One region of the Bradyrhizobium sp. STM 3562 genome, then DNA from elsewhere that is predicted to be linked to it. Evidence: predicted binding sites of a transcription regulator. Region 1 holds the regulator's gene; each other region holds the start of a gene.

Region 1 (5,659 bases):
CGGCACCAACCGCGTCACTGCCTTCATCGGCCCGTCCGGCTGCGGCAAGTCCACGCTGCTGCGCATTTTCAACCGGATGTACGATCTCTATCCAGGACAGCGCGCCGCCGGTGAACTGAAGCTCGACGACACCGACATTCTCGATCCGAAGCTTGATCTCAATCTGCTGCGGGCGCGCGTCGGCATGGTGTTCCAGAAGCCGACGCCGTTCCCGATGACCATCTACGAGAACATCGCCTTCGGTATCCGCCTCTACGAGAAGCTGGCGAAGTCCGAGATGGACGACCGCGTCGAGAAGGCGCTGCGCGGCGGCGCGCTGTGGAACGAGGTCAAGGACAAGCTGAACGCCTCCGGCCTCAGCCTTTCCGGCGGCCAGCAGCAGCGGCTCTGCATTGCCCGCACCGTGGCGGTGCGCCCGGAAGTCATCCTGTTCGACGAACCGTGCTCGGCGCTGGACCCGATCTCGACCGCCAAGGTCGAGGAGCTGATCCAGGAATTGTCGGAGAATTACACCATCGCCATCGTCACCCACAACATGCAGCAGGCGGCGCGCGTCTCCGACAAGACCGCCTTCATGTATCTCGGCGAACTGATCGAGTTCGACGATACCAGCAAGATCTTCACGTCGCCGGGTGACCGCCGCACCCAGGACTACATCACCGGCCGCTTCGGCTGAGGAGAACGAATATGGGTTCCGAACATACAGCCAAGGCGTTCGACAGTGACCTGCAGGAGCTGACCCGTCTGGTTGCGGAGATGGGCGGCCTTGCCGAGCGCATGATCGTCGAGTCCGTGGATGCGCTGGTTCGCCACGACGTTGCGCTCGGCCAGCGCGTGGTCGCCGCCGATCTCGAGATCGACAACATGCAGCGCATGATCGAGGAGCGGGCGGTGCTCACCATCGCGCGGCGCCAGCCGATGGCGGTGGATCTGCGCGAGATCGTCGGCGCCATGCGGGTGGCGATCGATCTGGAGCGGATCGGCGACCTCGCCAAGAATATGGGCAAGCGCGTCGCGGCGCTGGAGAGCGATTTCCATCCGCTAAAGCTGATCCGCGGGCTCGAGCACATGACCGATCTGGTGCAGCAGCAGGTCAAGAGCGTGCTCGACGCCTATGCGGCCCACGACCTGCCGGCGGCGATGAGCGTGTGGAAGGGCGATGAGGAGGTCGACGCCATCTGCACCTCGCTGTTCCGCGAGCTCCTGACCTACATGATGGAGGACCCGCGCAACATCTCCTTCTGTATCCATCTGATGTTCTGCGCCAAAAACATCGAGCGGATCGGCGATCACGCGACCAACATCGCGGAAACGGTGTTCTACATGATCGAAGGTCAACAAATTCTCGACAAGCGCCCGAAGGGCGACACGACGGCCTTTGCCGTCCCGGGTAATTAGAGCACGATCCGAAAAAGTGGAAACCGCTTTTCGGATCAGATCATGCTGAAGCAAATGGAGAACTCCAAGCCATGAGCGCACGCATTCTGGTGGTGGAAGACGAGGAAGCGCTGACCACGCTGTTGCGCTATAATCTCGAGGCCGAAGGCTATGAAGTCGAAACGGTCGCACGCGGCGACGATGCCGACACGCGGCTGAAGGAGCGCGTCCCCGACCTGATCGTGCTGGACTGGATGCTGCCGGGCCTGTCGGGCATCGAACTGTGTCGGCGCTTGCGGGCGCGCCCCGAGACCAAGCAATTGCCGATCATCATGCTCACGGCGCGCGGCGAGGAGAGCGAGCGGGTGAGGGGCCTTGCGACCGGCGCCGACGACTACATCGTCAAGCCGTTCTCGGTGCCGGAACTGCTTGCCCGCGTGAAGGGCCTGCTCCGCCGCGCGAGCCCCGAGCGGCTAGCCACCGTGCTCGCCTACGGCGACATCGAGCTCGATCGCGAGAAGCGCCGCGTCGCCCGCTCGGGCCGGCCGATCGATCTCGGCCCGACTGAGTATCGCCTGCTCGAATTTTTCCTGGAGCATCCCGGCCGGGTGTTCTCGCGCGAGCAACTGCTCGACAGCGTCTGGGGCCGCGACATCTATATCGATGAGCGCACCGTCGACGTCCATATCGGCCGCCTGCGCAAACTGCTCAACCCCGGCCGCGAGCAGGATCCCATCCGCACCGTGCGCGGCGCCGGCTACGCGCTGGACGACCGCTTCGCGAAGGCGGAGTCGTAAGCGGTTCGGTAGTCGTCGCGGCGAGAGCGCTGCCAATCACTCGGCATCGTCCTGGCGAAAGCCAGGACCCATAATCACAGGCCCTTGTTGTCGCGATAGCTCAGCTCGTCGTGCCGCCGTGCGTGACAATGGCCGCCTGTGGTTATGGGTCCCGGCTCGGCGCTCGCTTTGCTCACTTGGCCGGGACGACAGCGGATACTTTGCCGCGACAGTCGTTACCTCGTCGGCTTATGCGCCGGCGTCCGCCGCCGGTCCGCCGCCGGCTGATAGGCGACGCGCGAGTGATGCGCGCAGTAGGGCAGGCCTGTAAGCGCCTTGCCGCCGCAGAAGAAGAAATCCGGGCTTGCGGGATCGCCAACCGGCCAGTGGCAGGTGGCCTCGTTCAATTCCAAGAGCGACAGGCGCTGGCTCATCGGCACGACGTTGTCGTAGGCGATGGGGTCGGGCTCGAGCTCCACCTCGAAGGCGTGGGCCAGCGCCGTGTTGCCGCGCGAGACCGGGCGCGACACCCGCATCATGTGCTGGGCCGGACGCGGCTTGCGCTGGCGCGGCGCAGCCGCCGCCGGGGCCTTGGCGCGGCCGGAGAGCCCAAGCCGATGCACTTTGCCGATCACAGCGTTGCGTGTCACGTTTCCGAGTTCTGCGGCGATCTGGCTGGCTGAAAGCCCGGCTTCCCAGAGCTTCTTTAGCTGTTCGACGCGCTCGTCTGACCAGGTCAATACTGTCATCGACTCCATCCTCCGCCTCACGCCGGCCGAACCTGTTCTTCCGGCGCTGCGATGCCCAATCCCAAAAACCCTTGCGGTCAGAATCCCTTAAGGCTCGCCGGGAGCGAAAAGCGCGCCCGGACGTGTACGCCAAACAGCCTAACTCTTGGGATCAAAACTGCCGCACGAGATGTCGTATCCGACGAAAAAGACGCTACAATATGCCGTGACTCCGGCGCAAGAGTCCGCAAGCGCCTTCCACATGTTCCGTGTTGTCAGAAACCCTTGTGCCATGCGGGATTCCTGCTGCATCCCACCGGAATCCTACGGAATCCCTGCGCTCGCATCAGGCGTGCTGATAAGGTTGACACTTATCCCCATGTGCATAAAATGCCCTCACGTGCCGCCCTGAAAAGGCGGCACGTTTCGTTTCCGGATCGGGTCGTTGATGCGACCATGTTAATTGCGCGCATCACGCCGGCCGCAACCCATCAGTGACTGCCAAGTGATCGTCATGACCAACAGCGCCGCGTCGCATCTGCTTCCCGTCTTCGCCAGGGTCGATCTCGCCTTCGAGCGAGGCGAGGGCGCATGGCTGATCGCAACCGACGGCGAGCGCTATCTCGATTTCACCTCGGGCGTCGCGGTGAATGCGCTCGGGCACGCGCACCCGCATCTCGTCAAGGCGCTGCAAGAGCAGGCGACGAAACTCTGGCACATGTCGAACCTGTTCAGGAGCCCGGACGGCGAGCGTCTCGCCGCTCGCCTCTGCGAGCAGAGCTTTGCGGATTATGTCTTCTTCTGCAATTCGGGCGCCGAGGCGATGGAAGGCGTGATCAAGGTCACGCGCAAGCATCACGCCGCCAAGGGGCATCCCGAGCGCTATCGTCTCGTCACCTTTGAGGGTGCATTCCACGGCCGCACGCTGGCGACGCTCGCCGCGACGGGCTCTGCCAAATATCTCGACGGCTTCGGTCCGCCGATGGACGGTTTTGATCAGGTGCCGCATGGCGACCTCGATGCCGTGAAAAAGGCGATCGGGCCGCATACGGCCGGAATCCTGATCGAGCCCATCCAGGGCGAGGGCGGCGTGCGCACCGCGCCCCATGCTTTCTTCAAGGGCTTGCGCGAACTCTGCGACACGCACGGCCTGCTGCTCGCATTCGACGAGGTGCAGACCGGCATGGGCCGCACCGGCGAGCTCTTCGCCTACAAGCGCCTCGGCGTGATCCCTGACGTGATGTCGCTTGCCAAGGCGCTCGGCGGCGGTTTTCCGATCGGCGCCGTGCTTGCGACCGCGGAGGCCGCGGCCGGCATGACGCCAGGCTCGCATGGCTCGACCTTTGGCGGCAATCCGCTCGCGGTCGCCGCGGCCGGCGCGGTGCTCGACGTCATGCTGCAGCCGGGCTTCTTCGAGCGCGTGCAAAGGATATCGTTGCTCTTGAAACAGAAGCTGGCCTCGGTGGTGGATCGCCACAAGAACATCATCTCGGAAGTGCGCGGCGAAGGCCTGCTGGTCGGCGTGAAGGCGGTGGTGCCCTCGGCCGATCTGGTGACGGCGTTGCGGGCGCAAAAACTGCTCACCGTCAGCGCCGGCGACAATGTGGTCCGCTTCCTGCCGCCCTTGATCGTGACCGAGGCGGAGATCGAACAATCCGTCGACATGCTCGAGCGCGCCTGCGTCGCGCTGTCGAGCGGTCCGTCGAAGCAGGCGGTAAGCCAATGAGCAAGCCGCGGCATTTCCTTGATATCAACGCGCTGCCGCTGGCGGAGTTGCGCCGCATGCTGGCCGCCGGCAACGCGATGAAGACGAAGCTGAAGGCGCACGAGAAGCCGCAAAAGCCGCTCGAAGGCAAGACACTCGCGATGATTTTCGAGCGGCCCTCGACGCGCACGCGGGTGTCGTTCGACGTCGGCATGCGCCAGCTCGGTGGTGAATCCATCATGCTGACAGGCGCGGAGATGCAGCTCGGCCGCGGCGAGACCATCGCCGATACCGCGCGCGTGCTGTCGCGCTATGTCGATGCCATCATGATCCGCATCCTCAATCACGAGGCGCTGCTGGAGCTTGCCGCCCACGCTACCGTCCCCGTGATCAACGGGCTGACGCGGCGCTCGCATCCCTGCCAGGTGATGGCGGACCTGATGACCTTCGAGGAACATCGCGGGCCGATCCAGGGCAAGACGGTCGCCTGGACCGGCGACGACAACAACGTGCTGGCCTCGTGGGCGCATGCGGCGGAACGCTTCAAGTTCACGCTCAATGTCGCCACCCCGCCGGAGCTCGCGCCGAAGAAGGCGATGCGTGACTGGATCAAGGCGACCAACGCCTCGATCGTGCTCGGCAACGATCCGGAAGAGGCCGTACGCGGCGCCGATTGTGTCGTCACCGACACCTGGGTGTCGATGGGCGACAAGGACGGCGAGCATCGTCACAATCTGCTCAAGCCCTATCAGGTCAACGCCAAGCTGATGTCGCTCGCCAAACCCGATGCGCTGTTCATGCACTGTCTGCCCGCGCATCGCGGCGAGGAGGTCACCGACGAGGTGATCGACGGGCCGCAGTCCGTGGTGTTCGACGAGGCCGAAAACCGCCTGCATGCGCAAAAGGGCATTTTGGCCTGGTGCTTCGACGCGGTGTAGACCCGCCGCAAGTACACTGTCGTCCCGGCGAAAGCCGGGACCCCCAGCGCGAGCGCTTGCGCTCGTCGCGATACTGCGTGATCTATCGAGAGAGCAGAATGGCAGACGCCTTTCTGCCGCAACTAAAGCCTGGGG
Region 2 (5,659 bases), 4.2 Mb from region 1:
CGTTGAGCAGAAAAGGCGGAGGTCAAGAGGTTGTGTCGGGGCCTGAACACGCTATTGTCGCGGCGGCCCGGCCCGGCAACTCGCCTCTCGCTTGGCCGTTTCGCCGCTATCCGAGCGGCGGCTTTCAGTGGTTTCCGGGACGTTCATGCCGCAAAAGGTTCGAATCGCGCTTGACGCCATGGGGGGCGATGTCGGCGCATCGGTCGTTATTCCCGGCGCGGCGATCTCGCTGTCCCGACAGCCCGACACTGAATTTCTCCTGTTCGGCGATCGCGCCCGGATCGAGCCGGAGCTTGCAAAACACCCCAGGCTCAAGGCCGTTTCGCGCGTGATCCACACCGATGTTGCGGTGAGCAGCCATGAGAAGCCCAGTCAGGCATTGCGTCGCGGGCGGAGAAACTCGTCGATGTGGCTGGCGATCGATGCGGTGAAAAAGGGCGAAGCCGACGTTGCGGTGTCCGCGGGCAACACCGGCGCATTGATGGCAATGGGCCGCCTCAACCTGCACACCTTGCCCGGCATCGACCGCCCCGCGATCGCGGCGACTTGGCCGACGACCCGTGGCGATTCCGTCGTGCTTGACCTCGGCGCCACGATCGGTGGCGACGCGCACCATCTGGTGGCGCTCGCGGTGATGGGCAGCGCGATGGCGAGCGTCCTGTTCAACTTAAAACGACCGACCGTAGGTCTGCTCAACATCGGGGTTGAGGAGATCAAGGGCCACGAGGAGATCCGGGAGGCCGCCGAAATCCTGCGCGCGATGAACTTGCCGCAACTCGAATATATCGGCTTTGTCGAAGGCGACGGCATCGGGCGCGGCGCCGCCGACGTGATCGTGACCGAAGGGTTCAGCGGCAACATCGCGCTGAAAGCGGCCGAGGGAACCGCGCGGCAGATTTCCGAATTTCTTCGTGGCGCCATGGCGCAGAGCTGGCGCTCGCGCATCGGCTATCTGTTTGCCCGCAATGCGTTCCGCGCGCTGCGGGAGAAGCTCGATCCCAGCAAGTCCAATGGCGGCGTGCTGTTGGGCTTGAGGGGCGTCGTGGTCAAGAGCCATGGCGGGGCGGATGCCGAGGGCTTTGCCTATGCCGTTGATGTCGGCTATGAGATGGTCCACTACCATCTCCTGACCAAGATCAACCAAATGCTCAATCGTGATGGCGGCGCGCTGGCGTCAGCGCCGGCCGCGCAGGAGGCTATCTCGTGACTGTTCGTTCGGTGGTGCTCGGCTGTGGTTCCTACCTGCCGCAGCGGATTTTGACCAATGCCGAACTGGCGACGCGGGTTGACACTTCCGACGAATGGATCGTGCAACGCACCGGTATCCGGCAGCGCCACATCGCGGCGGAAGGCGAGTGCACCTCGCATTTGGCGATCAATGCCGCGCGGGCGGCGTTGGCCGATGCCGGGGTCGATGCGCAGTCCATCGATCTCATCGTGCTGGCCACGTCGACACCCGACAATACCTTTCCGGCGACAGCGGTGGCCGTCCAGAACGGGCTGGAGATTCATCACGGCGCGGCATTCGACCTGCAGGCGGTTTGTTCAGGATTTATTTTCGCGCTTGCGACCGCCGACAATTTCCTGCGCACGGGCGCGTATAAGCGCGCGCTCGTGATCGGAGCCGAGACATTTTCGCGCATCCTCGATTGGAATGACCGCGGCACCTGCGTGCTGTTCGGTGACGGCGCGGGTGCGATCGTCCTGGAGGCGCAAACGCAGCCTGGAAAATCCTCGGACCGCGGCGTTTTGACGACGCACCTGCGCTCCGACGGCCGCCACAAGTCGAAGCTCTATGTCGACGGCGGTCCATCGTCGACGCAGACGGTCGGACACCTGCGCATGGAAGGCCGGGAGGTTTTCAAGCATGCGGTCGGCATGATCACGGATGTGATCGTCGACGCATTCAGCGCCACCGGGCTGACGGCGGATGATCTCGATTGGTTCGTCCCGCATCAAGCGAATAAGCGAATCATCGATGCGTCGGCACACAAGCTCCACATTGCACCGCAGAAGGTGGTGCTGACGGTGGATCAGCACGGCAATACCTCGGCGGCTTCGATACCGCTGGCCCTGTCGGTCGCCGTGAAGGATGGCCGCATCAAGAAAGGCGATCTGGTGCTGTTAGAGGCGATGGGCGGCGGCTTCACCTGGGGTTCCGCACTGCTGCGCTGGTGATCGCGAGAGAGATTCTCGACGGCTTTGCACCGCTTTTGAATACCATTGTCCGTACAGCAGAGTTGACCGTCGGGGCCTAAGCTCCTAATTTCAGGTACAAATTGTTCGCCGTGAGTTGGGGCAAGGCGATGTCCGGAACCGGAAAAACAGTCACACGTGTTGATCTCTGTGAAGCCGTCTATCAGAAGGTCGGGTTGTCTCGCACCGAATCGTCGGCCTTCGTCGAACTGGTCTTGAAGGAAATTACGGACTGCCTGGAGAAGGGCGAGACGGTAAAATTGTCTTCGTTCGGTTCCTTCATGGTCAGGAAGAAGGGGCAGCGGATCGGCCGCAATCCCAAGACCGGCATGGAGGTCCCGATCTCGCCGCGACGGGTGATGGTGTTCAAGCCATCCGCTATCCTGAAGCAGCGGATCAACAACGGTCACGCCGGCAACAACAACAGCATCAACGGCGAGAGCGCGTCCGAGTAACCTAAGTTAATTCTTGAGGTCGGAAGGGAAGCGAGCCTTTGGACAAGGCGCCGGATGCATTCCGAACTATCAGCGAGGTCGCGCAAGAGCTCGACATTCCGCAGCACGTCCTGCGTTTCTGGGAGACGCGCTTCGCTCAAATCAAGCCGATGAAGCGGAGCGGCGGCCGCCGCTACTACCGTCCCGACGACGTCGATCTGCTCAAGGGTATCCGTCGCCTGCTCTATGGCGAGGGCTACACCATTCGCGGGGTGCAGCGCATCCTCAAGGAGCACGGCGTCAAGTCCGTGCAGAACCTCGCCGATAGTTCGGCTGCCGTGTCGTTCGGAGCGCTCGAGGAGGCGATTGGTCAGAGCCTCATGGAGGAGGATCAGGCCGAGCCCAGCACCGAGGCTGAAGAGGAAGAGTATGAGGGCGGCGACGAGGAGGAGGGGATCGATTTCCGCTTCGTCGAGACCGAGGAGGACATCCTGGCGACCTTCCGGGGCGCTCCGTCGCCGGGCCGGAACCCGGACCGCAGCGCCCTTGACCGCGAGCGCCTCGAAGGCGTGCTGCGGGACCTGATCGACTGCCGGCAGTTGCTCGACCAGGCCTTGAAGGACGGGTGATCCGGCCAGGCGGCCGGCGTTAACCAGGTGCGTGTGTCTTTGCCTTGCGCGAAGATGGGATCGCAGCTATGGGAACGGCGGCGGAGCGTGGCGCAGCCCGGTTAGCGCACTAGTCTGGGAGACTAGGGGTCGCGAGTTCAAATCTCGCCGCTCCGACCAACTAAAGTCCTTGAGCTGGATAGCTTTTTCGCGATCCCTCCCATCGAGGAAGAAGGGCGAAAAAGCGAACAGAACACGGCAGAATCCCCGAAGTCGCTGCACAGACCACCGGAGGCGCTCCCGCGTGTTCGCATGCCGTGCGCTCCGGCATTTCCGAGGGCCCGCCGACCCATCGAACAGTAAATGCCGCACCCATCTCGATCCACGGGCGCGATGCTGGCGACGCCGAGAACTTTTGCCAGCAACTAAACCACCAGGACAACGCCACGACCGGCGCCGACCCCCACGCCAACTTCGTTGTCGAGAATTTTGAGTCACAGCTCGCGCAGCTAGAGCGGATCGCTGTGGTCGAAGGAGACCCCGAAGCCGCGACGGTTATTGCTGACATCCGCAATGTGGTTCTGAGGGCCGACACCAGGTCGGTGCAAAGGGAGATGCTCCGTATTCTGCGGGAGGAGCTGGCAATGTAGCGGAGAACGAAGCGAGCAATTCACTAGTCGGAAGATTTTTCGAGTTGCTCCGGTCGCAGCGGGACTATCCCGAACAGTAAAAAGGCCCCGAGGTTCGCAGCTCGAAGGGCCTTCAAATCGCAAAGCTTGATCTCGCGACGCTGGATCGGACCTTTGTCCGCACCAGCGAAACCATTCGATCAGCGAATTAGTGAACATGCACAATTGCGATGACGGCGGAGCGCCACAAACAGTGTCGCGAGTGCCTCATCTGCCTCTAGCATGTGTACTCACCCCACGTGTCGGCAAGCCTGACATCCGCGTGTCACAGGGGCTATCTAAGGTCCCGCGGTCCAGTCATGACATTTTTGTAAAAATGAAAGTGGCGCGCATATTCACATCGGCCGCGGAAATTGCCGGATCGATTTGGACCTGTCCGCCGTCGTGTGCACAGATCTTTCTCCTTTGCTCCATGTTGACCGCATGCCCAGGATATGCGCAGGCCGCGAGCATCGACTTCGACATTCCCTCCCAGCCCCTGGCGAGCGCTCTCATTAGCTTCGCGGACAGAAGCGGAATGACCATTTTGGTCGATGAGCAACTCGTTAGCGCGTTCCGATCCTCCGCTGTCAGGGGACGCTTGTCACCATCGGATGCCTTGCGCATCATCCTGGCTGGCACCGGGTTCTCGATCCGGTATTCGGGGGATCGTGCATTCACTTTGGTGCGCGCGCCGGAGAGCACCCGCCAGATGGCGCAATTGGGGACTCAGCACAGCGACGATGACGTCTATTTCTCGCAGTTGCAGGGGGCACTCGAGAGGATCCTCTGCCGAAACGACGAGATCCGACCGGGAGCGTACCGCATCGCCTTTCAGATGTGGATCGGAGACCGCGGCACCATTCAAGCGTTACATCTATTGGGCTCGACAGGTGACGAAGCCCGTGACGCCGCAATCACGGCCGATTTGACAAATGCCAGCCTCGTAGCCCCGCCGCAAGACTTGCCCCAGCCGTTCACCGTGATCTTGAAGAAGATGGCCGGTCGGAGCTGTGCAAAGCAGTCCGGTCCGCATCCATGAGCGACACAACCACGACTCGCATGCGTGGGATACTTGAATCCGGCTATCAGAGTTTCCTCGCGCGTTTGCGTCGACGCCTCGGCTCCGATTCCTTCGCAATGGAAGTGCTGCATGAAACCTGGCTCCGGATTGGCCGTATTGGCGATGTCGGACTGGTCGAGCGGCCCGAGGCCTATCTGTTTCGCATGGCGCTCAACGTTGCGGCTGATCGCAAGCAGGCCGAAAAGCGCAAGCTCACCGACGGAGAGATCGCGACCCTGCGCCATATGATGGATGACGTGCTCGATCCTGAGCGTATCGCAGAAGCGCGGGCCGACATGGCCTCGCTGGAAGATGCGTTGAATGAACTGACGTTCGCAAGGAGATATTCCTGCTCGCCCGCGTCAAGGAAATGAAACATGAGGATATAGCGCATCGTTTCGGCATTTCGCCGCGGATGGTCGAAAAGGAGCTTCTCTTTGCGTTGCAACATTGTTCGCAACGCCTGAACAGAAAGGTGATCCGCAGGTTCGGTCCCGGAGCCCGGAAACCGTCTAAGGACTAGGATGCACGAAGACGACCAGACCATGACCGAGGAGCCCGGAAACGGGACGCTCGAGCGCGAAGCGCAGGAGTGGTTGCTCCGGCTGACGTCGGGACGTGCGACCTCGGCCGATGCGGATGCGCTCAGGCGCTGGTGTAGCCGCAGTTCGGCGCACGCCCAGGCTTTCG
Region 3 (5,659 bases), 310 kb from region 1:
GGGCGCCGCGGCCAAGATCGGCAACGCGTTCCTGACGCCGTTCGGCTACGCGATGTTCGTAAGCCCGCTGAAGTGGCTGTTCATCCTGGCCCCGCTCGGCATGGTGTTCGCGCTTTCGGCCGGCATCAACCGCCTCGCGCCTTCGACCGCCCAGCTCCTGTTCTGGGTGTTCTCGGCGCTCATGGGCGTATCGCTGTCGTCGATCTTCCTAGTGTATACCCACACCTCGATCGTACGCGTGTTCTTCATCACCGCGGCGACCTTCGGTGCGCTGAGCCTTTATGGCTACACCACGCGGCGTGACCTCACCGGCTTCGGCTCGTTCCTGTTCATGGGCCTGATCGGCGTCGTGATCGCGAGCCTGGTGAACCTGTTCCTGGTCAGCTCCGCGCTGCAGTTCGTGGTGTCGGTGGTTGGTGTGCTGGTGTTCGCGGGCCTCACCGCCTGGGACACCCAGCGGCTGAAGAACGACTACATCTACGGCTACGCCTCGGCCGGCGGCGATATGGCGGAACGTGCCTCGATCATCGGTGCCCTGTCGCTGTATTTGAACTTCATCAACCTGTTCACGCTGCTCCTGCAGTTGCTCGGTCAGCGCGACAACTGATCCGTCGAGCAAGACGCGATACGGAGCCCCGGCCTCAGTGCCGGGGCTTTTGTTTTGGGCCGACCATCTCGTCACCGTCGTGGCCGGGTGTGCCCCAGCCATCCACGAAGACCAAGCAAGAAAGACGCGGATGCCCGGGCCTTTCGCGCTGCCGAAGGACCTTCGCTCCCGCAGGCGGGACAAGCAGGCCATGACGAGCTACATTGAAGCGGTTTGTTCCGCTGATGTCCTCGCACCCATGTCCTCACCCGAAATCCGCCCGGCCGAAGAGGCCGACCTTCCCTTCATCACAGCGATCTATGAACACGCTGTGCGCCACGGCACGGCGACGTTCGAATTGACGCCGCCGGACCTTGCCGAGATGACGCGGCGCTACAGGGCGCTGATGGACGGCGGCTTCCCTTATTTCGCCGCGACGCTGGACGGCCGCGTGGTCGGCTACGCTTATGCCGGCGCCTACCGGCCGCGGCCCGCCTACCGCTTCACGGTGGAGAACTCGATCTATCTGGAGCCCGCCACGCATCGCCGCGGCATCGGCCTGCAGCTCCTGCAGCGGCTGATCCTGGAGTGCGAGGCGCGCGGCTACCGCCAGATGATCGCGGTGATCGGCGATTCCGCCAATGCCGGTTCGATCGGCGTACACACCAGATGCGGCTTCAAGCTGATCGGCACTCATCCGAATGTCGGCCTCAAATTCGGGCGCTGGCTCGACACCGTGATGATGCAGCGCGCGCTCGGCGAGGGCGCGACCACGGTGCCGGCGGAATAATTGAATTGTCTGCCGTCATTCCGGGGCGCGCGCAAAGCGCGCGAACCCGGAATCTTGGGCCGCGAGTCGCTAATTTCGAGATTCCGGATCAAGCGCTGCGCGCTTGTCGGGAATGACGGTGGGGTTACGCCCATGTCCGGGATATCGGAGTGCGACGTCAGCCGTAGGGTAGGCAAAGGCGCTTCGCGCCGTGCCCACCATCAACGTCACGACAGGTCCTGGTGGACACGCTCCGCTTCGCCCACCCTACACGTTCGGATGGCGGTTGTCCGAAATAGTCGTCCGTGAAAATGAGCCGAGGCCGTTGAGCGGGAATCGGTTTTTGGCGCCGGTTGCGGTTTTGAGATTGCAAGCTTTCGAGGGTTGAGGCCTCGAAAGCTTGCAATTTCGTTTTGGAGATTCCCTCGATCGCCGGGCATGATTCTGTGGTCGCAGCGGAGGGGACCGATGCGACCGAAAAAGTCGGAACCGGCAGCGGAAGGCGATCTGTTTCGCGCCAGGCTGGATCAGATCATCAATCTGAAGCACGAGCTGGTGCAGCTCGGCGCCAAGATCGACTGGGATTGGATCGATCGCGAGATCGCACCGCTCTACAGCGACAAGGGCCGGCCGGGCGTGGCGAGCCGCTTCCTGATCGGGCTGCTGCTGCTCAAGCACATCTACGGCTTGTCCGACGAAGGCGTCTGCGAGCGCTGGGTCTACGACCCGTATTTCCAGCACTTCACCGGCTTTGAATTTTTCCAGCATGAGTTCCCGCACGAGCGTTCCGGCCTCAGCCATTGGCGCAAGCGGCTTGGTAGCAAACTGGAGCTGTTGCTGGCCGAGAGCCTGAGGGTAGCGCATGAGACTGGCGCGTTGCGGACGCGCGATCTGAAGCGGGTGACGGTGGACACCACCGTTCAGCCCAAGGCCATCACCTTCCCGACCGACGCCAAGCTCGTCCATGCGGCGATCAAGGGCCTCAATCGGCTGGCACGCGCGCACGGCGTGCGGCTGCGGCAGTCCTATCTGCGTATCGCCAAGCGGGCGGCGATGATGGCCGGGCGCTATGCCCACGCCAAGCAGTTCAAGCGCCATCGTCGGCAGTTGCGCAGCTTGCGAACCTGGCTCGGCCGGCTTATCCGCGACATCCGCCGTAAGATCGGAGGTCAGTCGGAGCTTGAGGCTGCCTTCGAGCAGGCGCTTTTGCGCGCCGCGCAAATCCGCTCCCAGGAGCAGCGCCAGCGTGGCTGGAAGCTCTATTCCTTCCACGCGCCCGAGGTCGAATGCATCGGCAAGGGCAAGGCCTCGGCGCCTTATGAGTTCGGCGTCAAAGCCTCGATCGTGACCACTAACGCCCGCGCTCCGGGCGGCCAGTTTGTGCTGCACGCCCAGGCGCTGCCGGGCAACCCATATGACGGCCACACGCTCGGTGACGTCATCGAGGCCACCGAGAAGCTCACCGGTTGCGCGATCGAGCGCGGCTATGTCGACAAGGGCTATCGCGGCCACAAAACCGAAAACCCGCGCCGCGTCTTCATCTCCGGCCAGAAGCGGGGCGTCTTCGGCGCAATCAAACGCGAACTCAAGCGCCGCTCAGCCATCGAGCCCGTGATCGGACACATGAAGACCGACGGTCAACTCGGCCGCTGCTATCTCAAGGGCCGCGAGGGCGATGCGGCCAACGTCATCCTCTCTGCCGTCGGCCACAATCTCCGCCTCGTCCTCGCCTGGCTTAGCCTTCTGCTACGCTTGATCTTGAACGCCTTGATGCGACTGCTCGCCGCCCCAACCGCGCTCAATTGGGCTTCTTAACGGACGACGAAATAACGTAGTGATGGGTGGCCTGAGCTACACCAGCGCCAGCTTGCGGTCGATGACCAGCAGCACGCGGTCGAGGTCGTGGCCGCGGCGCAGGATCAGGCCAGTGGCCGAGATCACGCTGTACATGCCCTGCTTGCGCGCGAGCCGCGGATCCTTCTCGATCCGATAGATCGGGACTTCGGACGCGCGGCGGAACACCGAGAACACCGCGCGGTCCTTCAGAAAATCGATGGCGTAGTCGCGCCACTCGCCATCGGCGACCATGCGCCCGTACAGATTCAAGATGCGATTGAGTTCGAAACGATTGAATGTCACCCGGTTCGGCACAGCATTCGCAACGGCATTACGCGCCGCTGCGTAACTTGCGCTTGGATCGGCATCCTCCGACATCAGATTCATGGAGCGCCTCCTGTCATCTCGTTGACATGATCGCCCCAACCGGTGGACGCCGCAAGGGGCTTTGCGAATCACCAATCGCGGCAAGCGACGCGACGAATTGTCCTGCCCCTTCCGGCAAGCGCCCGCCGGATCGGATGACCGCGCGCTCCTCTTCTCTCAAGCTTCTGATTAGGCATGGTCTTTTCGGACTTTGCGGGCACGCCGCGCGTCGAGCCAGACGGCCCTAGCGTCACGGCAACGTTAGCGGAATCACAATGCCGCCCCACTTCCGCCCACCGCCTGCCGCCCTAAATAGCGATAACGTCATCACTGCGTTGGCCCGGTCCTTTCGATTCCGGATTCCTCAGCCCCCAGCCCCCCGGGATTGTCGGGATCGGGCCTGACGCAGGAAGAGAGTGAGAGGACCAACGAAAGTTGGTCCTTTTTGTTTTGGGCGCAGCCTACGATTCGTCCCCCCGCTCGTCCGGCAACGAGCCGCAAAGCCTAGCCTCAAATCCGGAAGATCAATGCCTGGGCGTCCGGGTTCGCGCATTTGCGCACCCGCGATGACGCAACGCGCGAGCTTCAGTAGGGCTCAGTGCAGCGAGCCGTAGACGGAGCCCAAGGAGGTATAGGCCGCGCCCAGCATCGGGCCAGGCCGGTCGCTGCGGCCGTCCTGCAGATAGACCACCGCGCCATCCACGCCCTCGCGCACCACGTTTTCCAGCGGCACGGTCCAACTCGCGGGGCTTCCATTCCAGTCGCCAACCTTCAACAGGTTACGCACGACGTTGTGGTAGGTGATTTCCCGGCCGCGATTTTCGCCGCGACCGATCGAAATCGGCACGGCCTTGGAGATCGAGCAGATCCACACTTCGCCGTGCGTGACCAAGGGAACCTTGCTCGCGGCCACCGAAACGTTGATCTGCTTGCCGGACAGACTCATCGTCACCGGCACCGACATCACGCCGTTCTTCCCGGTCGCGTTGATCGCGCTCTCGATGCCGGCGCGATCGCTGCCGATCACCTGCGCCGATCCGTTGACGATGGCCTGCGGGGTGTAGACGTCGCGGTCGCCGCGCGCTCTCGAATAGGCGCGCTGCCGCGCGGAGAAGCGGGCATCGGCGAGCGTATCCTTCCAGCCGAGATAATCCCAATAATCGATCGGCATGCTCATTGCGATCACATCAGGATCTTTCGCGAGTTCGCCGATGATCTTGTCGGCGGGCGGGCAGGACGAGCAGCCTTGCGAGGTGAAGAGCTCGACTACCGCGCGCGGATCAGCCTGGGCGGGTCTTATGATGGCGATGATCGCACAGAGGCCGAGTGCGCCTGACCAGCGCGAGAAAGAAGTATAGGCCATCATCGCTGTCATAGCTAACCACGCACCCGCATCACCACACTACCGTTTCTCGGCGCGACCGCACGCCAGTTCTATCTCGTGTTTGAGCATGATCGCCTAGCAAACGCCTCGCGTTTGTTAGCTGGGAAAGAGGTACCCGCTTTGCGCTAACGCGAGCTTCGTGTCCCAATCACGCTCGAATGCCAAGGAGGCGGCCCTTGTCTTAGGCCGCCTCCGAATTGCTCGCCACTCACTTCACAGTGAGCCATGGACCGGAGCTTCGATCAAGCTGCGAGCTTGCGCAGCACATAGTGCAGAATGCCGCCGTTGCGGTAGTAATCGAGCTCGTCCAGCGTATCGATCCGGCACAACAGCGGCACGCGCTGCAGCGTGCCATCGCTGCCGACGATCTCCGCCGTCAGCTTCTGGCGCGGCTTCAGATCGCCCTGCAGCCCACGAATCGTCACCTTCTCGTCGCCCTTCAGCCCAATCGACTGCCACGACGTGCCTTCCTCGAAGGTTAACGGCAGCACGCCCATACCGACGAGGTTGGAGCGGTGGATGCGCTCGAAGCTCTGGCAAATCACCGCACGCACACCGAGCAAGCGCGTACCTTTCGCGGCCCAGTCGCGCGAGGAGCCGTTGCCGTACTCGGCACCGGCGAACACCACCAGCGGCACGCCTTCGGCCTGGTACTTCATCGCCGCATCGTAGATCGACATCTGCTCGCCATCCGGCCAGTGCTTGGTGTTGCCGCCTT

What was found. The regulator PhoB, encoded in region 1, activates phosphate uptake and scavenging genes when phosphate is short. The targets are predictions, from matches to a motif close to TGTCATNNANCTGTCAT.
Region 2: the regulator PhoB is predicted to act here: its motif matches at 4,180-4,196, upstream of P6U23_RS22735 (STN domain-containing protein).
Region 3: the regulator PhoB is predicted to act here: its motif matches at 3,590-3,606, upstream of P6U23_RS01740 (DUF2794 domain-containing protein).

The regions. Positions count from the first base shown of each region.
Region 1 is NZ_CP120694.1:665,257-670,915, forward strand. Features, by position in the region: gene pstB (phosphate ABC transporter ATP-binding protein PstB) at 1-676, shown strand, start outside; gene phoU (phosphate signaling complex protein PhoU) at 688-1,398, shown strand; gene phoB (phosphate regulon transcriptional regulator PhoB) at 1,470-2,174, shown strand; gene P6U23_RS03055 (GcrA family cell cycle regulator) at 2,390-2,902, opposite strand; gene P6U23_RS03060 (aspartate aminotransferase family protein) at 3,396-4,607, shown strand; gene argF (ornithine carbamoyltransferase) at 4,604-5,524, shown strand.
Region 2 is NZ_CP120694.1:4,901,235-4,906,893, reverse strand. Features, by position in the region: gene plsX (phosphate acyltransferase PlsX) at 146-1,207, shown strand; gene P6U23_RS22760 (beta-ketoacyl-ACP synthase III) at 1,204-2,178, shown strand; gene P6U23_RS22755 (integration host factor subunit alpha) at 2,307-2,651, shown strand; gene P6U23_RS22750 (MerR family transcriptional regulator) at 2,690-3,259, shown strand; tRNA gene P6U23_RS22745 (tRNA-Pro) at 3,341-3,418, shown strand; gene P6U23_RS22740 (hypothetical protein) at 3,556-3,888, shown strand; gene P6U23_RS22735 (STN domain-containing protein) at 4,244-4,948, shown strand; gene P6U23_RS22730 (hypothetical protein) at 5,047-5,343, shown strand; gene P6U23_RS22725 (hypothetical protein) at 5,340-5,492, shown strand; gene P6U23_RS22720 (FecR family protein) at 5,494-5,659, shown strand, end outside.
Region 3 is NZ_CP120694.1:359,707-365,365, reverse strand. Features, by position in the region: gene P6U23_RS01755 (Bax inhibitor-1/YccA family protein) at 1-607, shown strand, start outside; gene P6U23_RS01750 (GNAT family N-acetyltransferase) at 846-1,376, shown strand; gene P6U23_RS01745 (IS5 family transposase) at 1,824-3,170, shown strand; gene P6U23_RS01740 (DUF2794 domain-containing protein) at 3,207-3,578, opposite strand; gene P6U23_RS01735 (DUF1223 domain-containing protein) at 4,153-4,932, opposite strand; gene acnA (aconitate hydratase AcnA) at 5,184-5,659, opposite strand, start outside.